Regions from separate parts of the Pseudoalteromonas sp. MQS005 genome, predicted to be linked through region 2. Evidence: predicted binding sites of a transcription regulator. Region 2 holds the regulator's gene; the other holds the start of a gene.

Region 1 (7,841 bases), on a different contig from region 2:
AGTTGAGGTGCGAAACTTTTGTAAACAGGCACCACTTAAATCAACAAACATTATATGATGATAGCTTGGTGGCTGAGTTATTTGGTGAATATAAATACGCTCGTTATTTTTTAGCGTAACCATATCGTACTGTTGCCATTTTGAGGCTGGGCTTAAATCAGTTAGCTCACGAGTAAATAACTGCTCGCTAAGCTCTATTAATTTATCACTGTAAACTAAGCTACCTCCTTGTCTAAAATCTCCAAGATACACATCTGCGGTAATCGCGACTTCTTCGCCTCGCATTAAGCGTTGAATATTAAACGGTTTGGGTTTTACTGTAACTAACTCAGCGTCACGGACTAAATCTAAAAATGGAATATCAGATACATCTACCTTGTACATAACATGCATATCATAAGGAAGCTCAAAGCTTGGAATGTTAATGGCGTATACACTTGAACCCTTATTAACTAATACCATGGCATGCTCTGCTTCATACTTGGGGTTTAATGGCGGAAGTTCTGGTGGCTCTTCAGTGTCTGCGTGGGCGCTTATTGGCACAATAAAACTAAAAAACAACAATATAAAAGTGAATAACCGCATAATAACCTCAATCTACTTATAAGCTTAAAGTGTAGCTTAGTTTATGTATTTTTTATTTAAAAACTGGCTGCTTGCTCAATAACAATGCCATGGCGCTTTGCTAGTCGCTGATGATCTCTGTCATAACCTCCGCCAATCACAGTGGCCACCGGGGTGTTATTTGCAAGACAACGCTTAAGCACTAAGTGGTCGCGCTTTTCTATTCCTTGCCAACTAATATCCAGTTTACCTAAGCCATCCTCTTGCCAAATATCAACGCCAGCATCATATAAAACCAGATCTGGGTTAAGCTCGTGTAATAAAAATTGCAGCGTATCGTCAACAATACCTAAGTATTCAGCGTCTTGCATATTATTAGCTAAACCAATATCTAAATCGCTAGGGGACTTTCTAAATGGGAAGTTTTTCTCACAGTGTATTGAACAGGTAAACGCATAAGGTTGATGAGCCAGAATGGCTGCCGTGCCATCACCTTGGTGAACATCTAAATCAAAAATCAGTACGTTAGTCACTTCACGGTTTTGAATTAACGTCTGTGCGGTAAAAGCTAAATCGTTCACCATACAAAAACCCGAGCCAAAATCACTGTGGGCATGGTGAGTGCCGCCCGCTAAATGGCACGCAAGACCACTTTTAAGCGCTAAACGCGCAGTTTGCAGTGTCCCTAATGGGGCGGTAAATGTGCGGTTCATTAGTGCTTGCGACCAGGGTAAGCCAATACGGCGCATGGCTTTTTCATCTAGGCGATTATGCCATAAATCGTGAATGTAGTTTTCACAGTGCACTATTTCTAACTCTTCAACACGACCATGTGGTGGCTCTATGATATTGCTGCCAGCAAGCCCAAGGGTTTTAACATGCTGGTATAGCTGCGCAAATTTACTCATTACAAAGCGGTGTTTGGGATCAAAACTAAACGAGTAATTAGGATGATAAACTAAAGGTAGATTGGGATTTAAACTCATATCTGCGTCGTTTAATTATTTTTGGTTATGGTAATCAACTTCACGCAGTGCGTCTATTTATGTTTGGTAAATAAGCGTTTCAAGCTCACGGTGTAATAATGTTTCATCAGCAAGGTTTAGTTCAACCAAGCGCTTTAAATGCGTAATGCTGTCTATATCAATGTTATGACATTTAAGACCAATATGGTTTTCTTCTATGTGACGAATAACCACCGGCATTTTTATTTCAATATCGCTTTGTGGCAAGGTAAAACGTAATATTGCTTCGTCATTTTTGTTGCCTGTAAAGGCATCGCTTTTAGTGATCAGTGCACCATGTAAAGAAATATCTAATAGGGTACATGCATACTGGGAGCTAGCCGTTTCCAATTGCGCTGCTGTAGAGAACATAATACGAGAAAATTGCCGACGGTTTTGCATAATAATCTTATAAAGTTGTTATTTATAATAAGCATAGCTGGTAATGCTCAACACGCCAATTTGCTCAAAGATAAAAATAGCTCGCATAAAAAAGCCCCGCATAAAATGCAGGGCTTTTAACTTATTCACTCTGGCTGTTAGCCAATTTTTTTGTACTTAATACGCTTAGGCTGTGCAGCTTCTGCGCCAAGGGTCTTTTTAAGCCACTCTTCGTACTCAGTGTAGTTACCATCAAAGAAGTTAATTTGGCCTTCGTCACGGTAATCTAAAATGTGTGTAGCAATACGGTCAAGGAACCAACGGTCATGCGAGATACACATGACACAACCAGGGAATTCTAAAATAGCATTCTCAAGGGCACGTAATGTTTCAACGTCCAAGTCATTGGTTGGCTCATCCAGTAGTACTACGTTGCCGCCTGCTTTTAACAGCTTAGCTAGGTGTAAACGGTTGCGCTCACCACCTGAAAGGTCTTTAACAAACTTTTGTTGATCGTTACCTTTAAAGTTAAAACGGCTAACATAAGCACGGCTTGGGAACTCAAAGTTACCAATTTTTAGTACATCTTGGCCATCAGAGATTTCTTGGAATACCGTTTTGCTTTCGTCCATGTTGCCACGGAACTGATCAACAGTTGCCAGTTCTACTGTTTCACCAATGCTGATATTACCGCTATCTGGCTGCTCTTCACCGCTTAGCATTTTGAATAGCGTTGATTTACCTGCACCATTGGCACCAATAATACCCACAATAGCGCCTTTAGGCATGCTAAAGCTTAAATCATCAATTAAAACACGGTCGCCAAAGCTTTTACGTAAGTTGTTTACTTCTAATACTTGGTCACCTAAACGTGGGCCAGGTGGAATAAACAATTCGTTGGTTTCGTTACGTTTTTGGTAATCAGACTGTTGTAGCTCGCTAAACTGTGCCATACGTGCTTTTGACTTAGCTTGACGACCTTTAGGGTTTGAACGCACCCACTCAAGTTCTTGTGCAATTGATTTTTGACGTGCTTTTTCAGATTTTTGCTCTTGCTGTAAGCGGGCATCTTTTTGCTCAAGCCAAGACGAGTAGTTACCTTCCCACGGAATACCTTCACCACGGTCAAGCTCTAAAATCCAGCCAGCAACATTATCAAGGAAGTAACGGTCATGCGTTACTGCCACAACGGTGCCTTCGTAGTCATGTAAGAAGCGCTCTAACCAGGCAACCGACTCAGCATCTAAGTGGTTAGTTGGCTCATCGAGAATAAGCATATCTGGTTTTTCGAGTAATAAACGACAAATAGCAACACGGCGGCGTTCACCACCCGATAGGTGCTCAATTTTAGCATCCCACTCAGGTAAACGCAGAGCATCGGCTGCACGCTCTAATACGTTATCGATATTATGACCATCGTGCGCTTGAATAACCGCTTCTAATTCACCTTGTTCTTTAGCCAGTGCGTCAAAGTCAGCGCCTTCCATTGCGTATTCGTTATACACTTCGTCAAGGCGGTTAAGGGCATGTTTTACTTCACCTACAGCTTCTTCAACAATTTCACGAACTGTTTTGCTTTCGTCCAAAACAGGCTCTTGCGGCAAGTAACCAATTTTAGTGCCTGGTTGAGGGCGAGCTTCACCTTCAAAATCTTCATCAACACCTGCCATAATGCGTAGTAATGATGATTTACCAGAACCATTTAGACCTAGCACACCAATTTTTGCGCCTGGGAAAAAATGCAACGAAATATCTTTTAAGATAGTGCGTTTTGGTGGCACAACCTTAGATACTCGACTCATCGAGAATATAAACTTATCAGGTAAAACCATGGAAGAAGCCTTCAATAATAATAAAAATTTCAATGCTGTATTGTAGTGGCTCACAGGTGAAACAGTCAACGAATGGGGCTGTTTTAAAGTACATATTCAATTTGTACAAACCGCGTGAATAAATTTCATTTAGACATCTATACATCTAGAGGTTGATATTTTTGGCATTCTGTTCATAATGAGAGCGTATTAACTCTCGGTTTTTATGAGCAGGAGCTTTAAGAATGCCAATTACAGTAGAAGATGAATTGCCAGCTATTGCACGTTTACGTCATGAAAACGTGTTTGTAATGCCAAAAACGCGTGCAAAAACCCAAGAAATACGCCCTATGCGTTTGGCTATTCTTAATCTTATGCCTAATAAAGTAGAAACCGAAGTACAGTTTATTCGCTTGTTGGCTAACTCTCCGCTGCAAGTAAATGTAGAGCTACTGCGCCTTGACACGCATCGTAGCAGTAGTAACTCAGAGCAACACTTAGATACCTTTTATCGTTACTTTTCAGAAGTGAAAAACAATAATTACGATGCACTATTAATTACCGGTGCGCCTTTGGCACATTTAGAGTATGAAGAAGTGGCGTATTGGGAAGAATTCAAAGTGATTATTGATTGGGCCGAGCAGCATGTAACCTCTACCTTGTTTTCGTGCTGGGCTGCCCACGCGGCTTTATATCACCGTTATAATTTAAAGCGCGATTTAAAAGACAATAAACTGTGTGGGGTGTTTACCCATCAATGCTACTTTGCCCATGGTGCACTTACCCGCGGCTTTGACGATACCTTTTTAGTGCCGCACTCACGCTATGGCCACATAGATATAAATAAAATAAACGCTTGTGAAGAGCTGGTGGTATTAGCGGGCTCTGAACGAGTCGGGGCGTATTTACTTAAAAATAAATCGGGCAGCCAAGTGTTTATTACCGGCCACCCAGAATACGATGCCGACAGTTTAAAAGCCGAATATGAGCGCGATTTACAAAAAAGTCCCGATGCGCCAAAGCCCGAAAACTATTTTCCTGATGACGATGCCAGCAAGCAACCGTCTAAAACATGGCAAAGTCACGCGTTTTTACTGTTTTCAAACTGGTTAAATTATTACGTTTACCAAACCACACCCTATGATATTAACTTAGTTAGCCAAGACGTAAGGACTAACAACTATGCCGAATAATTCTCAAAACAATAAGCATGAACAGCTGAGCGCTGCGCTCAAACAGCGCATTTTAATTTTAGATGGTGCAATGGGAACCATGATCCAAGCGCATAAGTTTGAAGAGCAAGACTACCGTGGTGAACGTTTTAAAGATTGGCATGTGCTTATTAAAGGCAACAACGATTTATTAAGCCTAACCAAGCCAGAAATAATAACTCAAATACACCGTAGCTTTTTAGCCGCTGGTGCCGATATTATCGAAACTAACACCTTTAACTCGACCACCATTTCGATGGAAGATTACGACATGGCGAATATAAGCCGTGAAGTCAATTTAGAGTCGGCTAAGTTAGCTCGCGCTGTATGTGATGAATTTAGCGCTAAAACCCCAGAAAAACCGCGCTATGTAGCAGGTGTTTTAGGGCCAACATCTAAAACCTGTTCGTTATCGCCGGATGTAAACGACCCCGGCTATCGTAATATCACCTTTGATAAGTTAGTGACTGCGTATGTTGAGTCAACCCTTGCGCTTATGGAGGGCGGTGTAGATATAATTTTAATCGAAACCATATTCGACACGCTTAATGCAAAAGCGGCATCGTTCGCGGTAGAAGAAGCGTTTGAACAAGCAGGGCGCACATTGCCAGTGATGATTTCAGGTACTATTACCGATGCCTCAGGCCGTACGCTTTCAGGGCAAACCACCGAAGCATTTTATAACTCTATTCGCCATATTAAGCCGCTTTCAATTGGCTTAAATTGCGCCCTTGGGCCAGATTTACTGCGCCAATACGTTGAAGAGCTATCGCGCGTGTGCGAAACCTTTGTCTCTGTTCACCCTAACGCCGGCTTACCCAATGAGTTTGGTGAATATGACTTAGAAGCAGACGATATGGCAAAAGAGATCATAGATTGGGGTAAATCGGGCTTTATTAATATTGTTGGCGGTTGCTGTGGCACTACGCCTGCGCACATTCGTGCCTTTGCCAAAGGGCTTGAAGGCACAGCACCACGAAAATTACCTGAGCTTGAAGTGCGTATGCGTTTATCAGGCCTAGAAGCCTGTAACTTAAATTAAGGAGCCGCCAATGACCCAACATATTGCAGTATTTACCAATGTCGGCGAGCGTACTAACGTAACTGGCTCGGCCATGTTTAAACGTTTGATCATGGAAGAAGACTACGAAACAGCCCTTAATGTAGCTCGCGAACAAGTAGAAAATGGCGCCCAAGTTATTGATATCAACATGGACGAAGCCATGCTGGACTCAAAAGCGGCCATGGTGAAGTTTTTAAACTTAATTGCCTCAGAGCCTGATATTTCTAAAGTACCTATTATGGTCGACTCCTCTAAATGGGAAGTAATAGAAGCCGGCTTAAAGTGTATTCAAGGCAAGGCTATTGTTAACTCAATATCCCTTAAAGAGGGTGAAGAGCCGTTTATTCGCCAAGCTAAAATTATAAAACGCTTTGGCGCCGCCGCTGTTGTGATGGCATTTGATACCGACGGCCAAGCCGATACTGCAGACCGTAAGTTTGAAATTTGTGAGCGCAGCTACCGTATTTTGGTTGATGAAATTGGCTTCCCGCCAGAAGATATTATATTCGACCCCAACATATTTGCCGTTGCCACCGGCATAGAAGAGCACGACAACTACGCCGTAGAATTTATTGAAGGCACCCGCCGTATTAAGCAAAACTTACCGCACTGTAAAGTGTCGGGTGGGGTATCAAACGTATCGTTCTCGTTTAGAGGTAATAACCCAGTACGTGAAGCGATTCACTCGGTGTTTTTATACCATGCTATAAAAGCGGGTATGGATATGGGCATAGTAAACGCAGGGCAACTTGCGGTTTACGACGACATCCCTGAAGAACTTCGTAAAGCTGTAGAAGATGTAATTCTTAACACCGACCCCGGCGCGGGCGAGCGCCTTGTTGAACTTGCGCCTAAATATTCAGGCATGGCACAAGCTGAGCGGGTAGAAGATTTAGAATGGCGCACTTGGCCGGTTGAAAAACGCCTAGAGCATGCCCTTGTAAAAGGCATTACCACCTTTATAGATGAAGACACAGAAGAGTGCCGTGCTAGCGCCGATAAACCTATTCACGTCATTGAAGGGCCACTTATGGATGGCATGAACGTGGTTGGGGATTTATTTGGTGCCGGTAAAATGTTTTTACCCCAAGTGGTTAAATCGGCTCGTGTGATGAAGCGAGCCGTAGCCTACCTTGACCCATTCATTGAAGCCGAAAAAGAGGAAGGCGCCACCAACGGTAAAATTGTTATGGCTACCGTAAAAGGTGACGTGCATGACATAGGTAAAAACATTGTTGGCGTAGTACTACAATGTAATAACTACGAAGTAATCGACCTTGGCGTAATGGTGCCAGCAGATAAAATACTGCAAACCGCGATTGACGAAAAAGCCGATATTATAGGCCTTTCGGGCTTAATTACCCCATCGCTTGATGAAATGGTACACGTTGCCAAAGAAATGAAACGCCGAGGCTTTGAGCTACCACTCATGATTGGTGGGGCAACCACCTCAAAAGCGCATACCGCAGTAAAAATAGAGCCGCAGTACGACAAAGGCGTGGTGTATGTAAATAACGCCAGCCGCGCGGTGGGTGTGGTGTCTAATTTACTTTCTAAAGATCACAAAGCAGAATTTTTAGCTAAAACTACCGCCGAGTACGACAAAGTACGCGAACAACAAGCACGCAAAAAGCCGCGCTCAAAACCAGTAACCATACAGCGCGCCCGCGATAATGCTGCAAAGCTCGATTGGGATAACTACACACCACCCGTGCCTAAAAAGTTGGGCGTGACTGAGTTTAAAAATGTATCAATCGCGACTTTACGTAAATACATAGACTGGACGCCGTACTTTATGACCTGGTCA
Region 2 (7,304 bases):
GGTATAGATAAAGCCTATAACTCAGGGTTTAAAGTGTACACCTCTGTTGAATCAGATGTTCAAAAAGCAGCACAAACAGCTCTAGTTTATAACCTACATGCCTACGATATGCGCCATGGTTTTAGAGGCCCTGAAGCCATATTGTGGGACTCGCAAACAGAGCCGCCATTAACGCAGTCGAAATTATTAAACACTTTAAAAACTGTTAATGAATTTGGCCCTTTAAAAACGGCTGCGGTGTTAAGCGTGAGCGATAAAAGCGCTGAAGTTATACTTAAAAGCGGCGAGCGCACAACCCTTACTTGGGATAACCTAAAATGGGCACGTAAGTTTATTACACGCTATCGCCAAAGCTTTGCGCCTGAAACAGCAAGCGATATATTAACGCCAGGCATGCAAATATGGCTGCGCAAAAATGACGATAATAGCTATATTTTAAGTCAAATACCTGAAGCGGCGAGCGCCATTGTTTCTTTAGACCCACAAGACGGGCGCATAAAAGCCATTGTTGGTGGATATAGTTTTGAACAAAGCCAATATAACCGAGCTGTACAAGCTAAACGCCAAGTAGGCTCAAATATTAAGCCGTTTATATATTCAGCTGCGCTTGAAAAAGGCTACACACTAGCGTCAATTTTAAATGATGCTCCTATAAATCAATGGGATAAGAGCCAAGGCGTTGCATGGCGACCAAAAAACAGCCCAGCTATTTATAATGGCCCAATTCGCATTCGTCGTGCTTTAGCCCAATCTAAGAATGTAATTTCCGTACGCTTATTAAGGGGCGTTGGACTGCAAAGAACAGCCGATCATTTATTAAAATTTGGTTTTGACGATAAAGATATAAATCGTAGTGAGTCACTGGCATTAGGCAGTGCATCCATTACGCCGCTTGAATTAGCTCGTGGGATGAGTGCTTTTGCTAATGGCGGTCACCTAATTGAGCCGTACTTTATTTCACAAATCCAAGATGCAATGGGTAATACGTTATTTAAAACCAATCCCACCATTATTTGTGATGATGAAACGACAACACCTAGCTCGCTAATGTTAGGTGAGCAAGTAGCACCAAATTGCGCGCCGCAGATCATCTCTAAACAAAATGCATTTTTAATTGCCAGCGCAATGAATAGTGCTATTTGGGGCGGTGGTAGCTGGTCACATAAAACTGGTTGGAGTGGAACAGGCTGGCGTGCACAAGCGCTAAAACGTCGCGACCTTTCTGGTAAAACAGGCACGACTAATGATTCTGTAGATACTTGGTTTAGTGGCTTTAACCGCGATGTGATGACATCAGTTTGGGTTGGCTTTGATAACCCAGGTAATACACTGGGACGCTCAACCTACAATAACAACTTAGGAAGTGGTCAAATATCAGGTGCTGAGTCAGGCGCAAAAACAGCTCAGCCTGCATGGGTTGATTTTATGCGCGCCGCACTGGATGGTAAACCTGCTGCGCCCATCGAACCACCTGAAGGCTTAGTTTCTATTCGTATTGATTTAGAAACCGGATTATTAAGTCATAAAAACGATTACACCAGCCGTTTTGAATACTTTGAAAAAGGCACCGCTCCTACCAAGTATGTGTTATCACAACCAAATGATATATTTGAAGAAAACACTAAAACTGAAGAAGAGCTATTTTAAATATAGCGAACAGTAAAAAGGCCGCAAATTAGCGGCCTTTTTGATGGTCTAACTAATATTTTGTACCAACCAGTATAAGTCAGAGTGAACGCCAGCAGCAGTCACTTCTTTACCCGCACCGGGGCCTTGTATCACTAATGCGTTTTGGTTATACCACTGGGTATTAATCACAAAAATATTATCGCCAGGGGTCAAATTCGCAACCGCTTCGCTTTTTGGCACATAGGCAATCCCTACCTTAGCGTTTAGCGTGTTGTTTTCAAACTCTAATAACCCGGTGTAGCACAGTGCAGCATTTTGTTGCTGAGCCGCTTGCGCATGCTGCTCAATAAACGCATCTAAACGAGCCTTATTATCAATAAAGTCATTCCAGCTGCCTGCACTTAACTCATCGGGCATCAATGCGGATAAAGAAATGTCATCAAGTTCCAATTCAATACCTAATTCACGTGCCAAAATAAGCAGCTTACGTTGCATATCTCGCCCAGATAAGTCTTCTCGAGGATCCGGCTCTGTGAACCCCAAAGCTTGTGCTTCAAGGACTAAATCTGAAAACGCTTTACTGCCATCATACATACTGCATAACCATGACAGCGTGCCTGAAAACACGCCTTCTATTCGCGTTATTTTATCGCCACTATTTTGTAAATCAGCCAAGGCAAAATTAATCGGTAGTCCGGCCCCTACACTTGCATTATAACGCCAATGTAAGCCACGTTGAGCAAGGCTTTCACGTAGTGTTTGATACCACGAAAGCGATGCGGTTCCCGCGTATTTATTAGCACTAATTAGATGGCAGTTTAATTCAACTAACTTACTATAAAGCTGACTAAAATGTTCACTGGCGGTAATGTCGATCACTATTTTATGTTCATACTCAAGAGTATCTATGTATGACAATAAATCGGCTTGTTTATAGGAGCTTGCATGGTTTTCCCATTGAAGTTGCCAGCTTTCACAGTCTAATCCATTAGCATTCACCAGCATCTGCTCTGAGCGTAAAAGCGCTACTAACTTGACGTTAAAATCAGTTGATAAGCGTGCTAGTTGAGCAGGTAATTGGCGCATAAACTCAGCACCTACATTACCAAGTCCTGCAATAATTAAAGCTATTTCTTGTGCTTTATTAATGAGCTTGTCATGCAACAAGCTCAGCACATCACTTTCAAGTACTTGATCGGTTAATAGTAACGTATACCCCTCACCGTAATGGGTAAACCGAGGCTGGATAGATTGTGTTTGTAATAAGGCTTCACTTTGCTTACCAAGCGGCGCTACCTCTTGATCAGGTGCAATAATCGCCACCCCATTTAAGTTTGACTCACTAATATTGGCGCGGCCAGCAAAATAATTAGCCACCTGATGTGTCGCTGACGCAGGGACTAGTAAGTAGATTTCGCCTTCGTGTTCAAAGTGATGCAAACTATGCTGAATAAGTTGGCTAACATGTGCTACTTCGCCTTCACTCAGATCATCAACAATGAGTAAATCCACATTATTTACTGTGGTTAAAAAGCGTTTTTGTTTACTCATTCCTAGTTTAACTATTTCGGTATGACTGCCTTGAGGATCGTAACTACTGAGAACAACTAATTCTATATCGGTATCTTTTAATGGCGATAATGTTTTAGCGTGTAATACTGGATTACCTAACCTCGCTAATAAATTAGCTTGATCACGGCACACTCGCGCATACTTAACCGCATTAGCAACCTTACGCGGATCAGTACTAAAAACACCTTGAGTGTCAGTCCAAATAGAGACTTTTTTAGCATTGCAATACCGCGCTAATAAAGTAGCACTGTAATCACTGCCATTTCGCCCTAAGGTCACTGTTTCACCATGTAAATTAGCCGCAATAAACCCAGTAACTACATTAATTTTACTCGTCTGTATGGCTTTTAAGCACTGCTGCTGATTATTAGCATGCTGCAGCTGCCCGCCATCTAACGTAAATAACTGCCTAGCGTCGTGGGCGCAAGCGCTAACATTAAGCTGCTCTAAGTAAGCGCTTAATAACCTTGCAGACCACAATTCACCATGAGCTAATAACGCAGCTTCAGCTAATGTCCCTTGCTTAGCCTGCTTGGTAATAGTACTGAGCTCAGTTTCAAGTAAATCAAGCGCATGGTGCTTAGCGTTAGCTATTAATAATTGCTCAATCAGGGCTATTTGATGATTACTCAATAGCAATACAATATCAGCAATAGCTTGAGTGTCTTGCTGTTGATAGCTTTGCCACAATTTAACTAAGGTATCGGTGGTTTTACCGGCAGCCGATACCACCACACAATCCCCTGCATGAGCGTGAGTTAAAATAATATTTGCGACACTTTTAAAGCGATCCGCTGAGCTTAAACTCGAACCACCAAATTTATGAACCTGATTTACCATATTAATACCGACTCGCATTTATGTTTTGTATTTTGAAGGTTGGTATGCACTACCATAACGCCGGATGCGCCGCGTTTAACTTTGCTGAACCAAATGACTCACTAGCACCACTTTTTGCCGATAGGCCGGTATCGGCTTGCCCTGGGCGCACCAAATTAAATACCCTGTCTAAGTCAGCGAGTAAATCATTTACATCTTCAATACCCACCGAGATACGAATAAGCGTGTCGCCTACTCCGGCTTCTGCACGCGCGGTTGCGTCCATGCCTGCGTGGGTCATAGTCGCAGGGTGACAAATCAAACTTTCTACGCCACCTAATGATTCCGCTAAGCTAAATTCATTTAAGCGCGTTAAAAACGCTGCAGCATCGTTTATATCGCCTTTTATATCAAAGCTAACCATAGCACCAAAGCCAAGCTGCTGCGCCTTAGCTAGCGCATGTTGAGGGTGTGATTCAAGACCTGGGTAGTAAACTTGGGCAACAAACTGGGAGCGTTCTAAATACTGTGCAATGGCGAGTGCATTTTCTTGGTGTTGCCTTAAACGCACGTTTAAAGTACGTAAGCCTCTGAGCGTTAAATAGCTATCAAATGGCGCGCCGGTGATGCCAATGTTATTTGCCCACCACGCTAACTCTTCACCTAACTCAGCAGTCGCTGCGATAACCGCGCCACCAACAACGTCTGAATGGCCATTGATATATTTTGTGGTTGAGTGCACCACAATATCAGCGCCAAACTTAATCGGGTTTTGTAATGCTGGCGATAAAAATGTGTTGTCGGCGGCAACCAGTGCACCACACTGTTTAGCTGTATCAGTTACCGCTTTAATATCTGTTAAGCGTAAAATAGGATTGCTAGGTGTTTCAATCCAAATCAGCTTAGGTTTAATAGCAAGAATGCGTGCCAAACTGTCGCTTTTGGTAAAATCGACCACTTCTAGTTTTAATAAGCCGCGCTTTTCTAGCGAAGTAAATAAGCGATAGCTGCCCCCATAACAGTCATGAGGGATCACTAACGTATCGTCACTATTAAGTAATTGTGTTGTTAGGTGAACGGCTGCCATGCCTGTTGCGGTAATAATGCCTTTAGCGCCACCTTCAAGCTCCGTGAGCGCCTCAGCCAAAATGTCACGATTAGGGTTACCACTGCGGCCATAATCATATTGACGCTTTGTATCAAAGTCAGCAAATGAGTAAGTTGTTGATAAATAAAGCGGTGGAACAACCGCACCATGCTGTTTGTCGGCTTCTATTCCACTACGAACAGCAATTGTTGCCTTATTTTTTTCACTCATTTTCGCTACCTTTACTAATTTGGATGTTTAGACGTCTAAAAGGTAGCGCATGCAATTTAAGATGTCAAAACATTTAAATGTCTAGATAGCTAAATAACTAGTATTTGACTATCTTTTTTAAACCGATAGAATTTCACGCATATTTACACGCTTTGATGCTGTGTGAGCAATTTATAATCTGAGGCAACGATACATCTTATGGCTAAATGGAATGGTGAATATATTCACCCATACGCAGAACACGGGAAAAAATCCGAACAAGTAAAGAAGATCACCGTTTCGATCCCGCTAAATGTATTAAAAGTATTAACTGATGAACGTACTCGTCGTCAAATAAACAACTTACGTCATGCAACAAATAGCGAGCTTTTATGCGAAGCGTTTTTGCATGCGTTTACCGGGCAACCGCTGCCTAATGATGATGATTTGCGTAAAGATAACGCAGAAAAAGTACCTGAAGAAGTGAAGAAAATAATGCAAGAAATGGGACTAGAAGTGCCTATTTTAAATGAAGACTAGAAGGGTCTTTATACAAAAAAACCTCAGCAAATGCTGAGGTTTTTTTTTGCGCTAATTTACACTTAACAATTACGCCATGTAGTTTTCTGGCATATCAATTTGTGCCACACCTGAATCAACCGCCGCCTGCGCAACCGCTTTAGCTATACGTGGTAACAAACGTGGATCCATTGGTTTTGGTATAATATATTTAGCACCAAACTCTAATTTATCGATACCTGCGGCAGTCAGCACTTCAGCCGGTACGGGCTCTTTAGCAATACTGCGAATCGCTTCTACGGCAGCAATTTTCATCTCATCATTTATTACACTGGCACGTACATCTAACGCACCACGGAAAATAAACGGAAAACACAATACGTTATTAACTTGGTTAGGGTAATCAGAACGACCTGTAGCCATAATTAAATCGTTACGTGCCGCGTGTGCTAGTTGCGGATCGATTTCAGGATCGGGATTTGAACAAGCAAATACAACTGGGCGGTCAGCCATTAATTTTAAATCTTCAGGGGCTAATAAATTAGGGCCCGATACACCCACAAATACATCGGCATCTTCAATTACATCTTGTAAAGTGCGCTTATCGGTATTGTTTGCAAATAATTGCTTATATTCATTTAAGTCATCACGACGCGTGTGAATAACCCCTTTGCGATCTAACATATAAATATGTTCACGCAACGCGCCACACTTAATTAAAAGCTCCATACAGGCAACAGCTGCAGCGCCGGCACCTAAACATACAATAATCGCATCTTCAATTGCTTTGCCCTGTACTTCCAGCGCGTTTAGCATACCCGCAGCCGTTACAATCGCAGTACCATGCTGATCATCATGAAAAACAGGAATGCTACAACGCTCTATTAGCGCTTTTTCTATTTCAAAACACTCTGGCGCTTTAATATCTTCTAAATTAATACCACCAAACGTGTCTGCAATATTCGCAACCGTGTTGATAAAGTCTTCGGTTGTTCGATGCTTAACTTCTATATCAATTGAATCTAGGCCTGCAAAACGTTTAAATAATAATGCTTTGCCTTCCATTACTGGTTTTGAGGCCAGAGGGCCTAAATTACCTAAGCCTAAAATTGCGGTGCCGTTAGTAATAACCGCAACCATATTTCCTTTACCAGTATATTTGTAGGCATTTGCTGGATCAGCGGCAATTTCACGAACAGGTTCTGCGACACCGGGGCTGTATGCGAGCGCGAGGTCTTTAACCGTCTCAGCGGGTTTGCTCAGCTCAATACTGATTTTACCTGGAACGGGATGGGCATGGTAATGTAGTGCTTGTTCACGAAAATCTGACATAACGCGATTATATCCTGCAATTTAAGTTAAAGTGAGAGGTAGTTTTAATCTACGATACCTTTATTATTTTTAAATTCCAAGCAATATCAGGTCTATCCTGTTATATGCTAGAACTGTTAATTTTAAGTGATTTATC

The links. The regulator MetJ, encoded in region 2, represses methionine synthesis genes. The targets are predictions, from matches to a motif close to TAGACGTCTAGACGTCTA.
Region 1: the regulator MetJ is predicted to act here: its motif matches at 3,912-3,929, upstream of metA (homoserine O-succinyltransferase).

Annotation. Positions count from the first base shown of each region.
Region 1 covers NZ_LYRQ01000026.1:32,864-40,704, forward strand. The annotation lists gene A9479_RS10630 (hypothetical protein) at 1-585, opposite strand, end outside; gene A9479_RS10635 (histone deacetylase) at 642-1,550, opposite strand; gene A9479_RS10640 (PilZ domain-containing protein) at 1,608-1,970, opposite strand; gene ettA (energy-dependent translational throttle protein EttA) at 2,108-3,781, opposite strand; gene metA (homoserine O-succinyltransferase) at 4,006-4,953, shown strand; gene A9479_RS10655 (homocysteine S-methyltransferase family protein) at 4,943-6,013, shown strand; gene metH (methionine synthase) at 6,024-7,841, shown strand, end outside.
Region 2 covers NZ_LYRQ01000090.1:109-7,412, reverse strand. The annotation lists gene A9479_RS18980 (penicillin-binding protein 1A) at 1-1,647, shown strand, start outside; gene metL (bifunctional aspartate kinase/homoserine dehydrogenase II) at 1,696-4,041, opposite strand; gene metB (cystathionine gamma-synthase) at 4,091-5,338, opposite strand; gene metJ (met regulon transcriptional regulator MetJ) at 5,537-5,857, shown strand; gene A9479_RS18960 (malic enzyme-like NAD(P)-binding protein) at 5,927-7,168, opposite strand.